Regions from separate parts of the Streptomyces sp. GS7 genome, predicted to be linked through region 1. Evidence: predicted binding sites of a transcription regulator. Region 1 holds the regulator's gene; the other holds the start of a gene.
The links. Region 1 encodes HrcA, which represses chaperone genes, less so after heat shock. Its sites were predicted from a motif close to TTNGCACTCNGNNNNNCNGAGTGCNAA; they were not measured.

Region 1 (7,870 bases):
GGACGCTCCTCGCCACGCAGCTTGGCCAGGCGGCGCAGGAGTTCCTCCTGCTCGGGGTCGAGCTTCGTCGGGGTCTGGACCTCGACATGGACGATCAGGTCGCCCCGGCCGCCGCCGCGCAGATGCGTCACGCCCCGCTGGTGCAGCGGGATCGACTGGCCGGACTGGGTGCCGGGCCGGACGTCGACCTCCTCCATCCCGTCCAGCGTCTCCAGCGGGCACTTCGTGCCCAGCGCCGCCGCCGTCATCGGGATGGTCACCGTGCAGTGCAGATCGTCGCCGCGCCGCTGGAAGACCGCGTGGGGCAGCTCGTGGATCTCGACGTAGAGGTCGCCGGCGGGGCCGCCGCCGGGGCCGACCTCGCCCTCACCGGCCAGCTGGATGCGGGTGCCGTTGTCGACGCCGGCCGGGATCTTGACCGTGAGCGTACGGCGCGAGCGGATCCGGCCGTCGCCCGCGCACTCGGGGCACGGGGTCGGCACGACCGTGCCGAAGCCCTGGCACTGCGGGCACGGCCGGGAGGTCATGACCTGGCCGAGGAAGGACCGGGTGACCTGCGAGACCTCACCGCGGCCGCGGCACATGTCGCAGGTCTGCGCCGACGTCCCGGGCGCCGCGCCCTCACCGCTGCAGGTCGTGCAGACCACGGCGGTGTCGACCTGGATGTCCTTGGTCGTGCCGAACGCCGATTCGCTCAGCTCGACATCGAGGCGGATCATCGCGTCCTGGCCGCGGCGGGTCCGCGAGCGCGGTCCGCGCTGCGACGCCGTGCCGAAGAACGCGTCCATGATGTCGGAGAAGTTGCCGAAGCCCGCGCCGAAGCCGCCCGCGCCGCCGCCGGCACCGCCGGACTGCGACAGGGGATCGCCGCCGAGGTCGTAGACCTGCTTCTTCTGCGGGTCGGAGAGGACCTCGTAAGCGGCGTTGATCTCCTTGAACCGCTCCTGGGTCTTGGGGTCCGGGTTGACGTCCGGGTGCAGCTCGCGCGCCAGCCGCCGGAATGCCTTCTTGATCTCGTCCTGCGAGGCATCGCGCCGTACGCCCAGGACCGCGTAGTAGTCCGTGGCCACTTACGACTCCGCCAGGATCTGTCCGACGTAACGTGCCACTGCGCGTACCGCTCCCATCGTTCCGGGGTAGTCCATGCGGGTCGGTCCGACCACGCCCATTTTTGCGACGGCCTCGTCGCCCGAACCGTAGCCGACGGCGACGACCGAGGTGGACGTCAGGCCCTCATGAGCATTCTCATGCCCGATACGTACGGTCATGCCCGAGTCCTTGGCCTCCCCGAGCAGCTTGAGCAGCACCACATGCTCCTCAAGGGCCTCCAACACCGGCCGGATGGTCAGTGGGAAATCATGCCCGAAGCGCGTGAGATTGGCGGTACCGCCGATCATCAGCCGCTCCTCGGTCTCCTCCACCAGAGTCTCCAGCAACACCGACAGTACTGTCGAGACCGTGCCGCGGTCGTCCTGCTCGAAGGACTCCGGAAGATCCTGCACCAGCTGCGGCACGTCCGTGAACCGCCGCCCGACGACACGGCTGTTGAGCCGCGCCCGCAGGTCCGCCAGGGACATCTCGCCGAACGGCGACTGGCAGTCGACCAGCCGCTGCTCGACCCGTCCGGTGTCCGTGATCAGCACCAGCATCAGCCGCGCCGGGGCCAGCGCCAGCAGCTCGACGTGCCGGACCGTGGACCGCGTCAGGGAGGGGTACTGCACGACCGCGACCTGCCGGGTCAGCTGCGCCAGGAGCCGGACCGTCCGGCCGACCACGTCGTCGAGGTCGACGGCGCCGTCCAGGAAATTCTGGATGGCGCGCCGCTCCGGGCTGGACAGCGGCTTGACGCCGGCCAGCCTGTCGACGAAGAGGCGGTATCCCTTGTCGGTCGGGATCCGCCCGGCGCTGGTGTGCGGCTGGGCGATGAAACCCTCGTCCTCCAGGGCCGCCATGTCGTTGCGCACGGTGGCCGGGGAGACCCCCAGCTTGTGGCGCTCGGTGAGCGCCTTGGAGCCGACCGGCTCCTCCGTGCCGACGTAGTCCTGGACGATGGCGCGCAGCACTTCGAGCCTGCGTTCGCTGAGCATCCCGCGCACCTCCAGTCCGGCCGTCCCGCCGTGTGTCGTCTCTCCTGGCACTCACCTCAGCCGAGTGCCAGACCCAGTAAGTGTACGGCCGGGTAGCACGGATGCGGCAAGGGCGGGCGTGGTGGGGAGTTGCCCGGGGCCGCGGAGTCCGACCCCGGGAGCGCCCCTCGGCGCCCCCCGACCGCTCCCCGGCCGGCACCCGGTCCGGGCCGCCGGAACGGCCGACCGTCGCGCAACGCTATCGCGATGGCGCTAGCGTCTCGGTATGCGCACTGCATGGGAAGAGGCAGGCTGGGAACAGCTCGACGACGGTGTCGTCCGGCGCCGGATGCCCGGCTGGGACGAGACGGTCGGGGTGATCGCCGGCACCGCCGGGGTCATGATCGTCGACACCGGCGCCACCCTCCGCGACGGCGCCGAACTGCGCCGTACGATCCGCGGCGTACTGGGCCGCGACGTGACGCACATCGCACTGACCCACCCGCACTTCGACCATGTGCTGGGCACCGCCGCCTTCGCGGGCGTCGAGGTGTTCGGCGCGGCCGGCCTGGGCGAGCTGCTGCTGCGCAGCAAGGACGAGCTCCGGCACTCCGCGGTGCGGCACGGCGTCGACCGGGACGCCGCCGCGGAGGCCGCCGACCTGCTGGTCGCGCCGCACCACCACGTCCACGGCGAGCTGACCGTCGACCTCGGCGACCGGCAGGTGCTGCTGGCCAACGTCGGCCCCGGCCACTCCGCGCACGACCTGGCCGTCCTGGTGCCCGGCCGGCACGGTTCCCCGGAGATCGTCTTCTGCGGTGACCTGGTGGAGGAGTCGGGCGAGCCGCAGGCCGGGCCGGACGCGCTCCCCCAGCAGTGGCCCGCCGCCCTGGACCGGCTGCTCGCCCTGGGCGGCGAGGACGCGGTGTACGTGCCAGGCCACGGCGCCGTCGTCGACGCCCGCTTCGTGCGCGCCCAGCGCGACGCCCTCGCCGCCCGCTTCGGCCCGCCGCCGTCCTGAGCCGCCGCCCCGCACCGCTCTCCGCTTCCGCCGCTCCCCCCCTTCCGCCCACCGGTCCGGCCGGTCGGTCAGTCCCACCGGTCCGGCCGGTCAGGCCGGTCGGCCCGCAGAAGTCCGTCCACAGAACAGGCCCTCATGCAGAGCAAGCGCTACCGCCCCGACCTCACTCCCCCGTGGAAGAGGCAGCAGCCGGCGCCCGAAGTGCCCGCCGATCCCGATCTGGTCGTCGAGGAGGTCACCACCGGCTACTGCGGCGCGGTGATCCGCTGCGAGAAGACCGCCGAGGGTCCGACGGTCACGCTGGAGGACCGGTTCGGCAAGCAGCGGGTCTTCCCGATGGCGCCGCGCGGCTTCCTCCTGGAGGGCAGGGTCGTCACGCTCGTACGCCCCCGGAGCCGCCCCGCGCCGAGCGGTCCGGCGCGGACCGCCTCCGGGTCGATCGCGGTCCCCGGCGCCCGCGCCCGGGTCGCGCGGGCCGGCCGCATCTACGTGGAGGGGCGGCACGACGCCGAACTGGTCGAGCGCGTCTGGGGCGACGACCTGCGCATCGAGGGCGTGGTCGTGGAATATCTGGAGGGCATCGACGACCTCCCGGCGATCGTCCGCGCCTTCTCCCCCGGCCCGGACGCCCGGCTCGGCGTCCTGGTCGACCATCTCGTGCCCGGCTCGAAGGAGTCCCGGATCGCGGCCGAGGTGACCGGTGCGCACGCGCTGGTCGTCGGCCACCCGTACATCGACGTCTGGGAGGCCGTGAAGCCGTCCTCGGTGGGCATCGCGGCGTGGCCGGCCGTACCGCGCGGCCAGGACTGGAAGACCGGGGTGTGCCGGGCGCTGGGCTGGCCGGAGAACACCGGCGCGGCCTGGCAGCGGATCCTCTCCGGCGTGCGGTCGTACAAGGACCTGGAGCCGGCCCTGCTGGGGCGGGTCGAGGAACTGATCGACTTCGTGACGGCCCCGGAGGGGGCGTAGCGGGCCCGGGGCATGTGGTGCGCCGGGGCCGTGGCGAGCGCACTCTGGTAGCAGCGATTCCGGAGGTGACCGTCATGTTGAAGACCGTTGTCGGATGGCATGTCGAGCTGGAATTCGAGGAGGACACCCACCGCACCCGGGCCGCCGCGCTGGTCCGGCTGCCCGACGGGACCGAGGTGCGGTCCCATGGTTATGCCAGCCGCCACCCCGCCGACGGGAACCAGCCCCGGGTCGGCGAGGAGGTCGCGGGCGCACGGGCGCTCAACGACATGGCGATGCAGCTGCTGACCAAGGCCCACGACGAGATCGACCAGGAGTCGGGGCGGCAGTCACGCCCGCTGACCCACTGACGTGCCCCGCTGGCCCGCTGGCCCACTGATCCACTGATCCACTGACGTACGGTGCCGCGCCGACGTGCCCGTGATCCGCTGAAGTTCCGTGCTGCGCCGACGCGTTGGGCCGGCGCCCCGTGGACCCGGTGACCCGGTGGCCGTCCCGTGCCCGGCGGCCGGGCGGTCGGACCGCGCCTGACCGGCGAGGGCCCGCCGGTCGGTCCGCTCGGTCCACCCGGCCCGTCCCCTCAGTCCACCAGGTCTCGCACCACCGCGTCCGCCAGCAGCCGCCCGCGCAGCGTCAGCACCGCGCGTCCCGCCTCGTACGGGCCGGGCTCCAGGAGGCCGTCGGCCAGTGCGCGGGCGGCGGCGCGGGCGCCCGCGGGGGCGAGGAGGGAGAGCGGGCAGCCGCCGGCGAGGCGGAGCTCCAGGAGGATGCGCTCGACGCGGCGGTCCTCGTCCGGGAGGACTTCGCGGCCGGCGCCCGGGGAGCGGCCCTCGGCGAGGGCCTGGGCGTAGGCGCCGGGGTGCTTCACGTTCCACCAGCGGACGCCGCCGACGTGGCTGTGCGCGCCGGGGCCGGCGCCCCACCAGTCGGCGCCGGTCCAGTACAGCTCGTTGTGGCGGCAGCGGGCGGCTTCGGACGTGGCCCAGTTGGAGACCTCGTACCAGGTGAAGCCGGCGGCGGTGAGCCGGTCCTCGGCGATCAGGTAGCGGTCGGCGTGCACGTCGTCGTCGGTCATCGGGATCTCGCCGCGGCGGATCCGGCGGGCCAGCCGGGTGCCCTCCTCGACGATCAGCGCGTACGCGGAGACGTGGTCGGGGCCGGCGCCGACGGCCGCGTCGAGGGAGGCCCGCCAGTCGTCGTCGGTCTCGCCCGGGGTGCCGTAGATCAGGTCGAGGTTGACGTGCTCGAAGCCGGCCGCGCGGGCCTCGGCGACGCAGGCTTCGGGGCGGCCCGGGGTGTGGGTGCGGTCGAGGATCTTCAGGACGTGCTGCCGGGCGCTCTGCATGCCGAAGGAGACGCGGTTGTAGCCGGCCGCGCGCAGCTCGGCGAGATAGCGGGGGTCGACGGAATCCGGGTTGGCCTCGGTGGTGATCTCGGCGCCGGGGGCCAGGCCGAACTCGTCGCGGAGGGCGGCCAGCATCCGGCCGAGGTCGGCAGTCGGCAGCAGGGTCGGGGTGCCGCCGCCGACGAAGACCGTCCGCACGGGGCGGGGGTCGTCGCCCAGCACCTTGCGGGCCAGGCGGATCTCCTCGACGACCGTGTCGGCGTAGGTCTCGCGGGAGGCCGGGGCGCCGCCGGAGCCGCGCAGCTCGCTCGCGGTGTAGGTGTTGAAGTCGCAGTAGCCGCAGCGGGTCGCGCAGTACGGCACGTGCAGGTAGAAGCCGAGGGGCCGGCCGGCGGCGCCGGTCAGCGCATGGCGGGGCAGCGCCCCGTCCTCGGGCATCGGCTCACCGTCTGGCAGTGCGGAAGGCATGGGGTCCATTGTCCGTCATGCGGCGGCGGTCCCGGCTCGGCTCCGGCGGCGGCCCACGTCACACGCCCGACCCGCCCCGGGGGGGGCCGCTCCGCCCCTGAGCCGTCGGGCGGTCCTAGGTGTTCTGTCCGGGGAGGTTGTGGACGGTGAGGCAGGTCTCGGCTGGGATCTTGAACAGGTGAGGGCCTTCCGGGTTCGGTGTGGATTGCGACGTCTACACCGACCGAAAGGCCCTCGTGCCCCACCGTAATGCACCCCTGACCGAGACTGGACGGCTGCGTCTGGCCCGCTGCGTCGTCGACGAGGGCTGGACCCTGCGGCGGGCCGCCGAACGCTTCCAGGTCTCGCCCACCACCGCCCAACGCTGGGCCGACCGCTACCGGCTGCTGGGTGAGGCGGGGATGGCAGACCGTTCAAGCCGCCCACACCACAGCCCGCGCCGCACCCCGACACGCACGGAACGGCGCATCATCAAGGTCCGCCTCCTGCGCCGGTGGGGCCCGGCCCGCATCGCCCACCTGCTGCGACTGGTCCCCTCGACCGTGCACCGCGTGCTGACCCGGTTCGGCCTGGCCCGCCTGACCCACCTGGACCGGGCCACAGGCCGGCCGATACGCCGCTACGAACGCGACCGCCCCGGCGAGTTGGTCCACGTGGACATCAAGAAGCTCGGCAACATCCCCGACGGCGGCGGCCACAGGACACTCGGCCGGCAAGCAGGCCGCAAGACCCGCTCGGGAGTCGGCTACAGCTACATCCACACCGCCGTCGACGACCACTCCCGCCTGGCCTACAGCGAGATCCACACCGACGAGAAAAAGGAGACCGCCACCGCCTTCTGGACCCGGGCCCAAACGTTCTTCACCACCTGCGGCATCACCGTCGAACGCGTCCTGACCGACAACGGCGCCTGCTACAAGTCCCACACCTGGCGCGATGCCCTCGCAGCAGCCGGGATCACCCACAAGCGAACCCGGCCCTACCGACCACAGACCAACGGCAAAGTCGAACGCTTCAACCGCACCCTGCTTGACGAATGGGCCTACGCGAAGCCCTACCGCTCAGAGACCGAACGCCGCGAAGCGTTCCCCCAATGGCTCCACACCTACAATCACCACCGCGGACACACCGCGCTCAAGGGCAAACCACCCGCCAGCCGCGTCCCCAACCTCACAGGGCAATACACCTAGGGCACCCCGTTCGCCGCCGCGCGGGCCGCGGCCTGGAGGACCAGCAGCGCCAGGTCGTCGTCCGGCGGCGTCGGCCCGAAGGCGTGGACCGTGCGCCGGATGTGCTCGGCGATGTCCTCGGCGCCCTGCCCGGCCGCCGCGGCCAGGGCCTGGGCCAGCCCGTCCTCGTCGTCGAACAGCCGCCGCCCCGAGCGGCGCTCGGTCACCCCGTCGGTGACGCACAGCAGCGTCTCCCCGGGGCGCAGGTCGAACGACTCGCTGACGTACGCGGCGTCCTCGACGACCCCCAGCAGCATCTGCGGCGCCGCCACGACCCGGACCGCGCCGTCCGCACCCAGCACCAGCGGCAGTGGGTGGCCGGCGCTGGCCAGGGTGCAGCGGGCGCCGCCGGCGCCGCCCCGGTACGGCACGATCTCGCCGTACAGGAGGGACAGGAAGCGGGCCTGCTCGCCCTCCTCGCGGATCTCGACGGGCGCCTCGGCCCCGGCGCCGGCCGCCGCCACCGCCGCCGCGACCGCCGCGACCGAGTCGGCGGCCTCGCGCGCCATGGTCTTGTTGAGCCGGTCGAGCACCTCGGAGACCCCGAAGCCGTCGCGGGCCAGCAGCCGCAGCACCGGCCGGGCCAGGCCGGTGACCGCGGCGGCCTCGGGGCCGCTGCCGCAGACGTCGCCGAGGGCGAAGCACCAGCGGCCGTCCCCGGCCTCGAAGAGGTCCCAGAAGTCGCCGCCCGCCCAGGCACCCTCGCGCGGTTCGTAGACCACCGCGGAGTGCACCCCGGGCACCCGGGCCCGGCCGCGGGGCAGCAGCCGCC
Region 2 (7,870 bases), 730 kb from region 1:
GGGAGCGCCCCGCGTCCAGGGACAGCGCGGCCGATCTCGCCCGCTTCCTCGACGAAAAGCCGCCCCACCACCTCTGAGCGAGGCGACGGGGCGGCGTGTGCCGGTCGTAGCGCCCGCTAGTGCTGCGTCTTCTGGCTGATGATGGTGCCCGCCGCCGAGGCCGCGCCCGGTGCCGTGGAGGTGCCGTTGCGCTGGGCGACCAGAGCGTCGCGGATCTCGGTGAGCAGCTCGATCTCGGTGGGGGCCGCCGGGGTGCCGTCGGCCGGCTTCTTCGCGTCCTGGCGGGCCTTCCACTTGTTCATCGGAAGGATCATGAGGAAGTAGACGACCGCCGCGGTGATCAGGAACGTCAGCGCCGCGCTGAGCACCGAGCCCCACAGGATGTAGATGCCGTCGGTGAACTGGCCGGTCTTCTTGTCCACGCTGCACGTGGTCAGGCACGCCTGGTAGTTGTCGAGGTTCTTGGAGCCGAGCGCGCCCACGATCGGGTTGATGACGCCCTTGACCACCGAGGTGACGATGCTCGTGAACGCCGCACCGACCACGACCGCCACCGCGAGTTCGATGACGTTGCCGCGCATCAGGAATTCCCTGAATCCCTGGAGGACGCCCTTGCTCTCGCCCTTTTTCTCGCTCACCTGACAGCCTCTTTCCACGCTTGCTCTGGACGGTGCACCGACGATCGGCACCGCAACTTACGGCAGGGCGGGGCAGGGATGTCCAATCGCGCAACACGAACCGGCGATCGACCGGCGCGTCAGTGCGGATCCGGGCGACTTGGCCGCGGTTCGTGCGGGGACGGGCTGTGGGGCGGTGGGCCGTAGGGGGTGGATGAGCCCGCGGTGGGGTTCGTCGTACGGCGTCCGGAACGGCCGTCCCGGTGGCGTTGGGAGCCGCCGTCACGCCGGTCGTCGGTTCGGCGATCGCGACGGCGAGGGGTTCGGCGGTGTCGATAGCGGCGTCGGTATCGGTGGTGCGGACGCGCTCCCGTAAGAGGCGCGCGGGTGCCCCGCCACCCGGAGAAGTTTTCCGTGCGTCGGGCGGGGACGCCACTCGATCTTCGGGCGGAACCGGCGGGACGGACATGATCACCGACCTCCGGCCGGTGCCGGCGCCGCGGGGCAGGCGGGCGCGGGGGCGGCTCGTACGGGCCCGTTCGATACGCCGGTGGCCAGTGCTGCCGCGGTGATCGCGAGGGCGGCGGTAAGCAGGCTCCGGCGGTGGGCCCGCCGCCACCGGCTGCCGGCGCCGGCCACCCGTACCGGCGGGAAGTGCGGCACTTCACATCGCGGGGGAGTGGGGAGCGGGGGAGCCGGGAGGGGCGGAGGGGTGACTGCCGGATCGAGGGTGGGGACGCGTGGGTCGGGGGACGGACGGGGCATGGTGATCACCGCCTGCGGTGGGGAGTCGGCTTCCCGGACCCGCCGTTCGGGCCCGGTGAACATCACCGTGCCGCATTCCGCCGCCGCCCGCTCCGGGCTGTGGACAGCCCCGGGATTGTGGACAACTCCGTCACCCGCCCACCGGGCTGCCCCCGGCTACCGGGCTACCCGGCTGCTTCCCCCCCCGGGTCACCGGGCCGCTTCGGTCACCCGCCCGGCCGGTCACGCGGGCGGGGCCGGCGCCCCGGCTTCCCCGGCCTTCCCCGGGCGTCTCCCGGCATCCTCCGCCGCTACGGCAGCTCGATGCCCAGGTCCCAGCCCTGGTGCGCGTCGGTGCACAGGCAGTCGCGGGCGGTGTTCTCGGGGAGGGCGGCGACCGTGTCGAAGAGGACTTCGCGCAGCCGGCCGATGTTCTGGCCGAAGACCTTGAGGACTTCCTCGTGGGAGACGCCGTCGCCGGTCTCGGTGCCCGCGTCCAGGTCGGTGACCAGCGTCAACGAGGTGTAGCAGAGGCTCATTTCGCGGGCCAGGACCGCTTCGGGGTGGCCGGTCATGCCGACCACCGACCAGCCCTGGGCGGCGTGCCAGCGCGACTCGGCGCGGGTGGAGAAGCGGGGGCCCTCGATGACGACGAGGGTGCCGCCGTCGACGGGTTCCCAGTCGCGGCCGCGGGCGGCGGTGAGGGCGGCCCGGCGGCCGGTGGGGCAGTACGGGTCGGCGAAGGTGAGGTGCACGACGTTGGGGACGCTGCCGTCGGGGAGCGGTTCGCCGTCGAAGTACGTCTGGACGCGGCCCTTGGTGCGGTCGACGAGCTGGTCGGGGACCAGGAGGGTCCCGGGCCCGTACTCGGGGCGCAGGCCGCCGACGGCGCACGGGCCGAGGACCTGCCGTACGCCGAGGGAGCGCAGCGCCCACATGTTGGCGCGGTAGTTGATGCGGTGCGGCGGGAGGTGGTGCCCGCGGCCGTGCCGGGGCAGGAAGGCGACGGAGCGGCCGGCGATCTCGCCCAGGAACAGGGAGTCGCTCGGCGGCCCGTAGGGGGTGTCCACCGTGATCTCGGTCACGTCGTCGAGGAATGAGTAGAACCCCGACCCGCCGATTACGCCAATCTCCGCGTCAGCCATGCCGGTCACACTATCGGGCGTCGTCGGACGCGGTGCCGGGCCGGGGGTGCACCGCGGGAACGCCGGGACGCCCGGCCCCGCGCCCCGAACGCGGCGGACCCCGCGGCCCCCTCTGGAGGGGGTGGCGGGGTCCGGAGGAGCAGAGGTCAGGCGGCGGAGCTGGTGCTCGCCGAGCCCGAGGTGCCGGCAGTCGCCGCGGCCGACGGCTTGCTGTCCGAGGAACCGCTCGACGAGGAGCTGCTCGACGAGGAGTCGGACGAGGACGCCGAGCCGGTCGACGAGGAGGAACTCTTGGCGGGGCTGCTGCTGGACGACGAGCCGCGGCTGTCGTTGCGGTAGAAGCCCGAGCCCTTGAAGACGATGCCGACCGCGGAGAACACCTTCTTGAGGCGTCCGTTGCAGCTGGGGCACTCGGTGAGCGCGTCGTCGGTGAACTTCTGGACGGCCTCAAGGCCCTCGCCGCACGCGGTGCACTGGTACTGGTAGGTCGGCACTTGACTTCCTCCTGGCACTCTCACTCGTTGAGTGCTAACGACGCTCCATATTGCAGTATTCCCGCGCATCAGTCCACCGTGACCGGCATACGGTGACCGACCCCACGTCCGACTCCACGTCCGGCTCCCGTCCGGAGCGGCGGCCGGTTCCGGGCCCGGTACCGCACCTGGTCCGGCCTCCGGGCCGGACGCCCGTCGCGTCCGGCCCGGAGGTCCGTCAGGCGTTCGCCAGTTCGCGGTCGCGGTCGTCGAGGGCCGGCCCGGAGGCGCCGTCGGCGCTGTCCGCCGACCCGGCGACCACCTTCGAGGCCCGCGGCAGCAGGTGCGCCCGCAGCGCCAGCAGCACGATCAGGGCCAGCGCGGTGCCGGCCAGCGGCACCAGGAATCCGGTGCTCGGGCCGAAGCGGTCCGCGAGCTGGCCGGCGGAGGTGGCCGCGGCGGCCTGGCCCAGTGCGACCGCGCCGGTCAGCCAGGTGAAGGCTTCGGTACGGGCGGCGGCCGGGACCAGCGACTCGACGAGGGTGTAGCCGGTGATCAGCGCGGGGGCGATGCACAGGCCGACGACCAGGCCGACGGCGCCCAGCAGCGGTACGGAGGCCACCGCCCACAGCGGGGTGGTGGCCAGCGCCAGCAGCCCGTAGGCGACCAGCAGCCGGCGACGCGGGCCGATCTTCCAGGCGATGGCGCCGCAGGCAATGCCGGCGAGCATGTTGCCGCCGGCGAAGATCCCGTAGAGGACGCCGTTGATGCCGGGCTGTCCGATGTGCTCGGTGAGCGCGGTCAGCGAGACCTGCATCCCGCCGAAGACGGAGCCGATGCCGAGGAACGCCACGATCAGGACGCGTACGCCGGGGACGGACAGTGCGGAGACGCGCGGGGCGTCGTCGGAGTGCTCCCGGTGGACGGGCGGCTGGGTGCGCCGCTGGGAGGCGAACAGCAGGCCGCCGGCCAGTGACAGCGCGGCCTCGGCGATCAGGCCGGCGGCCGGGTGGATGCCGGTGCACAGCGCGGTGGCCAGCACCGGGCCGACGACGAAGGTGAACTCGTCGGTGACCGACTCGAAGGCGGCGGCCGTCGGCATCAGCGGGCTGCCGCCCAGCTTCGCCGCCCAGCGGGCCCGCACCATCGGGCCGACCTGCGGCGTCGAGGCGCCCGTGGGGACGGCCACCGCGAGCAGCGCCCACAGGGGGGCGTGCGCGAGGGCCAGGGCGATCAGGGCCGAGACGCCGGCGACGTGGACGAGGACGCCGGGGATCAGGACGGCGCGCTGGCCGAAGCGGTCGGCGAGCTTGCCGCTCTGCGGGGCGAACAGCGCCATCGAGACGCCGGTGGCGGCGGAGACCGCGCCGGCGGTGCCGTAGGAGCCGGTGGTGGACTGGACGAGCAGCACGATGCCGATGGTCAGCATCGCGAACGGCTGCCGGGCCAGGAAGCCGGGCAGCAGGAACGTCCACGCGCCGGGCGTGCCCAACAGTTGTCCGTAACCGGGACGGGGGTCCTTGACCGCGGATGCCACGGCCGGGCCTTTCTGCCGCCTGGTAGCGCTGCCCCGAGAGGTCGTCACGGGTACGCGCCGAGAGCTGTCCTCTCGCGCAGGACCGAGTGATACCGCGTGGTCCGCACCGGAGGGGTGGCTGCGTGTGGCAGGGGACCGCGGCCGCCGAGCGGTCGCGCCAGCTCTGCGTCAGGCAGAGTTGGTTCGTAATCCGTCAAAAAATTTCTGTCTTCATACTACAGGTCGAAAGCCGTGAAGCCCTGGGATTAACCAGGGCTTCATCGGGATTTCCTTGGGTTCCGTGGAGAGATACAGCACATTCGCGGCCGGGCCGGGCAAGCCGGGCTGCGCACGGGGCCGGGACCGGCCGACCCCTGCGCCCCGGCTCAGCCGCGCCGGGGCTGCCGGCCGGCCTCCTCCGGGGGCGCGCCGGAACCCAGCCAGCCGGCCAGCTTGCCGCCCTGCGAGACGGCCTGGAGTCGCCGCTCGGCCGCGTCGCGCACCGGGTCGGTGGCGACCACCAGCAGTTCGTCGCCGCGCCGCAGCACGGTGGTGGGGGAGGGGACGAAGCTGGCGCCGTCCCGTACGACGAGGGTGACCGCGGCGCCCGCCGGCATCCGCAGTTCGCCGACCTCGACGCCGTGCATGCGGGAGGTGGTCCCTATCGACGTCGACAGCAGATGGCCGCGCAGCCGCTCCAGGGGTGCCGACTCGATGCCCAGGTCGGCGGCCTCCTCACCCTCGCCGAGCCGCAGCCGGCGGGCCAGCCACGGGAGGGTCGGCCCCTGGATGAGGGTGTAGACGACGACCAGGACGAAGACGATGTTGAAGACCGTCTCGCTGCCGGGGACGTCGCTCACCATCGGGATGGTGGCCAGCACGATCGGCACCGCGCCGCGCAGCCCGGCCCAGGACAGCAGAGTCTTCTCCCGCCACGGCACCCCGAACGGCAGCAGTGAGGTGAAGACGGACAGCGGCCGGGCCACGAGCGTCAGGATCATGCCGATGAGCAGTGCCGGCACGATGTCGTCGAGCAGGTTGTGCGGGGTGACGAGCAGACCCAGCAGCACGAACATCCCGATCTGGCCGATCCAGCCGACCCCCTCGGCGAACCCGCGAGTGGCCGGGGCGTGCGGCAGCTTGGCGTTGCCGAGGACGACCGCGGCCAGGTAGACGGCGAGGAAGCCGGAGCCGTGCGCCAGCGCGCCGGCCGCGTACGCGGAGACGGCGATGGCCATCACGGCGATCGGGTAGAGGCCGGAGGCGGGCAGTGCCACATGCCGCATGCCGTAGGCGCCGAGCCAGCCGATGGCCAGTCCGATGGCGGCGCCGATGGCCAGCTCCAGCGCTATCTCGCCGAGGAGGACGTACCAGTGCTCGATCGGGCCGGCGGTGGAGAAGGCGACGACGAGGATGACCACCGGGGCGTCGTTGAAGCCGGACTCGGCCTCCAGGACACCGGTCAGCCGGGACGGCAGCGGCACGCTGCGCAGGACCGAGAAGACGGCCGCGGCGTCCGTGGAGGAGACCACCGCGCCGATCAGCAGGGCCTGGCGCCATTCGAGTCCGGCGAGGTAGTGCGCGCCGGCCGCGGTGACCCCCACGCTCACCGCGACGCCGAACGTCGAGAGCACCGCGGCCTGGGGCAGTGCCGGTTTTATCTCTTTCCACTTGGTGCCCAGGCCGCCCTCGGCGAGGATCACCACCAGGGCCGCGTAGCCCAGGAGTTGGGTCAGTTCGGCGTTGTCGAAGACGATGCCGCCGATGCCGTCCTGTCCGATGGCGATGCCTATCCCCAGGTAGATGAGCAGGCTGGGGAGCCCGCTGCGCGAGGAGAGCCGTACTGCGGCGACGGCGATGAGCAGTACGAGCGAGCAGACCAGCAGGAGTTCGTTGAGGTGTTCGACAGTCAGGAGCTGATCCTTCCTCGCGCGGATCGGGGCGGACGGGTGGGTGGTCCTTACCGTATCTAGTTACTGACCCTAACAATTTACCAGTGCTTGAAAGTTTGATGTGCTGGCGGTGACTCCGCGTAGGGGTCGCACAGGCCGTGCGCCTATGGTTGCTCCAGCACTCCCACCCTGCCCCTCGAAGGACAGAGATGCCCGCCAACAAGTCCGGACCGGCCCCCAAAAAGAAAAAGGGGCGGCGTGGCCGCCTCGTCGCGCTCATGGTCGTGCTGCTGCTCGTGGCGGGCATCGGCTTCGGCGCGTACTGGAGCGTCAGCACCGTGCGCGCGTCCCTCCCGGAGACCACCGGGGCGCTCAAACTCCCGGGCCTGACCGATCCGGTGGACGTCGTGCGCGACGCCAACGGCATTCCGCAGATCTACGCCGACACCGACCAGGACCTCTTCCGTGCCCAGGGATACGTCCAGGCCCAGGACCGGTTCTGGGAGATGGACGTCCGCCGGCACATGACCGCCGGCCGGCTTTCGGAAATGTTCGGCAAGAGTCAGGTCAAGACCGACGAGTTCCTGCGGACCCTCGGCTGGCACGAAGTGGCACAGAAGGAATACGACACCAAGCTGTCGGCCGACACCAAGAAGAACCTCCAGGCGTACTCCGCGGGCGTCAACGCCTACCTCAAGGACCATCAGGGCTCGGCGCTGTCCCTGGAGTACGCGGCGCTCGGCTTCGAGAACGACTACAAGCCCGAGAAGTGGACCCCGGTCGACTCGGTGGCCTGGCTCAAGGCGATGGCCTGGGACCTGCGCGGCAACATGCAGGAGGAGATCGACCGCGCCCTGATGACCAGCCGGTTCACCCCGGCCCAGATCGACCAGCTCTACCCGGCCTACCCGTACCAGCGGAACCGGCCGATCGTCGACGGCGGCGCGGTCGACCCGGCCACCAAGGAGTTCGACCCCAAGGCCACCGCCGGCAGCACCTCCGCCGGCAGCCCGGGCGCGGCCAGCGCGCGGGTCCACTCGCAGCTCTCCACGCTGTCCACCACCCTCGACAAGATCCCGGCGCTGCTCGGCCCCAACGGCAACGGCATCGGCTCCAACTCCTGGGTCGTCTCAGGGGAGCACACCACCACCGGCAAGCCGCTGCTCGCCAACGACCCGCACCTGGCGCCGCAGATGCCCTCGCTCTGGTACCAGATGGGCCTGCACTGCCGCACCACCGGCCCCAAGTGCAACTACGACGTCGCCGGCTTCACCTTCTCCGGCATGCCCGGCGTCGTCATCGGCCACAACCAGAACATCTCCTGGGGCATGACCAACCTCGGCGCGGACGTCACCGACCTGTGCCTGGAGAAGATCAACGCCGACGGTTACCTCTACGACGGCAAGCAGCAGCCCTTCATCACGCGCAAGGAGACCATCAAGGTCGCCGGCGGGGAGAGCCGCCAGATCACCGTCCGCGCCAC

Region 2: a site for HrcA is predicted at 3,012-3,038, ahead of GR130_RS03455 (FmdB family zinc ribbon protein). Genes of this name have one in related genera too.

What each region holds. Positions count from the first base shown of each region.
Region 1 covers NZ_CP047146.1:1,546,648-1,554,517, reverse strand. Annotated here, with positions in the region: gene dnaJ (molecular chaperone DnaJ) at 1-1,070, opposite strand, end outside; gene hrcA (heat-inducible transcriptional repressor HrcA) at 1,071-2,087, opposite strand; gene GR130_RS06485 (MBL fold metallo-hydrolase) at 2,353-3,087, shown strand; gene GR130_RS06480 (DUF3097 domain-containing protein) at 3,223-4,056, shown strand; gene GR130_RS06475 (DUF1876 domain-containing protein) at 4,131-4,406, shown strand; gene hemW (radical SAM family heme chaperone HemW) at 4,637-5,869, opposite strand; gene GR130_RS06465 (IS481 family transposase) at 6,106-7,059, shown strand; gene GR130_RS06460 (SpoIIE family protein phosphatase) at 7,056-7,870, opposite strand, start outside.
Region 2 covers NZ_CP047146.1:812,575-820,444, forward strand. Annotated here, with positions in the region: gene GR130_RS03440 (hypothetical protein) at 1-77, shown strand, start outside; gene GR130_RS03445 (large conductance mechanosensitive channel protein MscL) at 117-581, opposite strand; gene GR130_RS03450 (S-methyl-5'-thioadenosine phosphorylase) at 1,673-2,506, opposite strand; gene GR130_RS03455 (FmdB family zinc ribbon protein) at 2,653-3,000, opposite strand; gene GR130_RS03460 (MFS transporter) at 3,218-4,516, opposite strand; gene GR130_RS03465 (potassium/proton antiporter) at 4,882-6,432, opposite strand; gene GR130_RS03470 (penicillin acylase family protein) at 6,597-7,870, shown strand, end outside.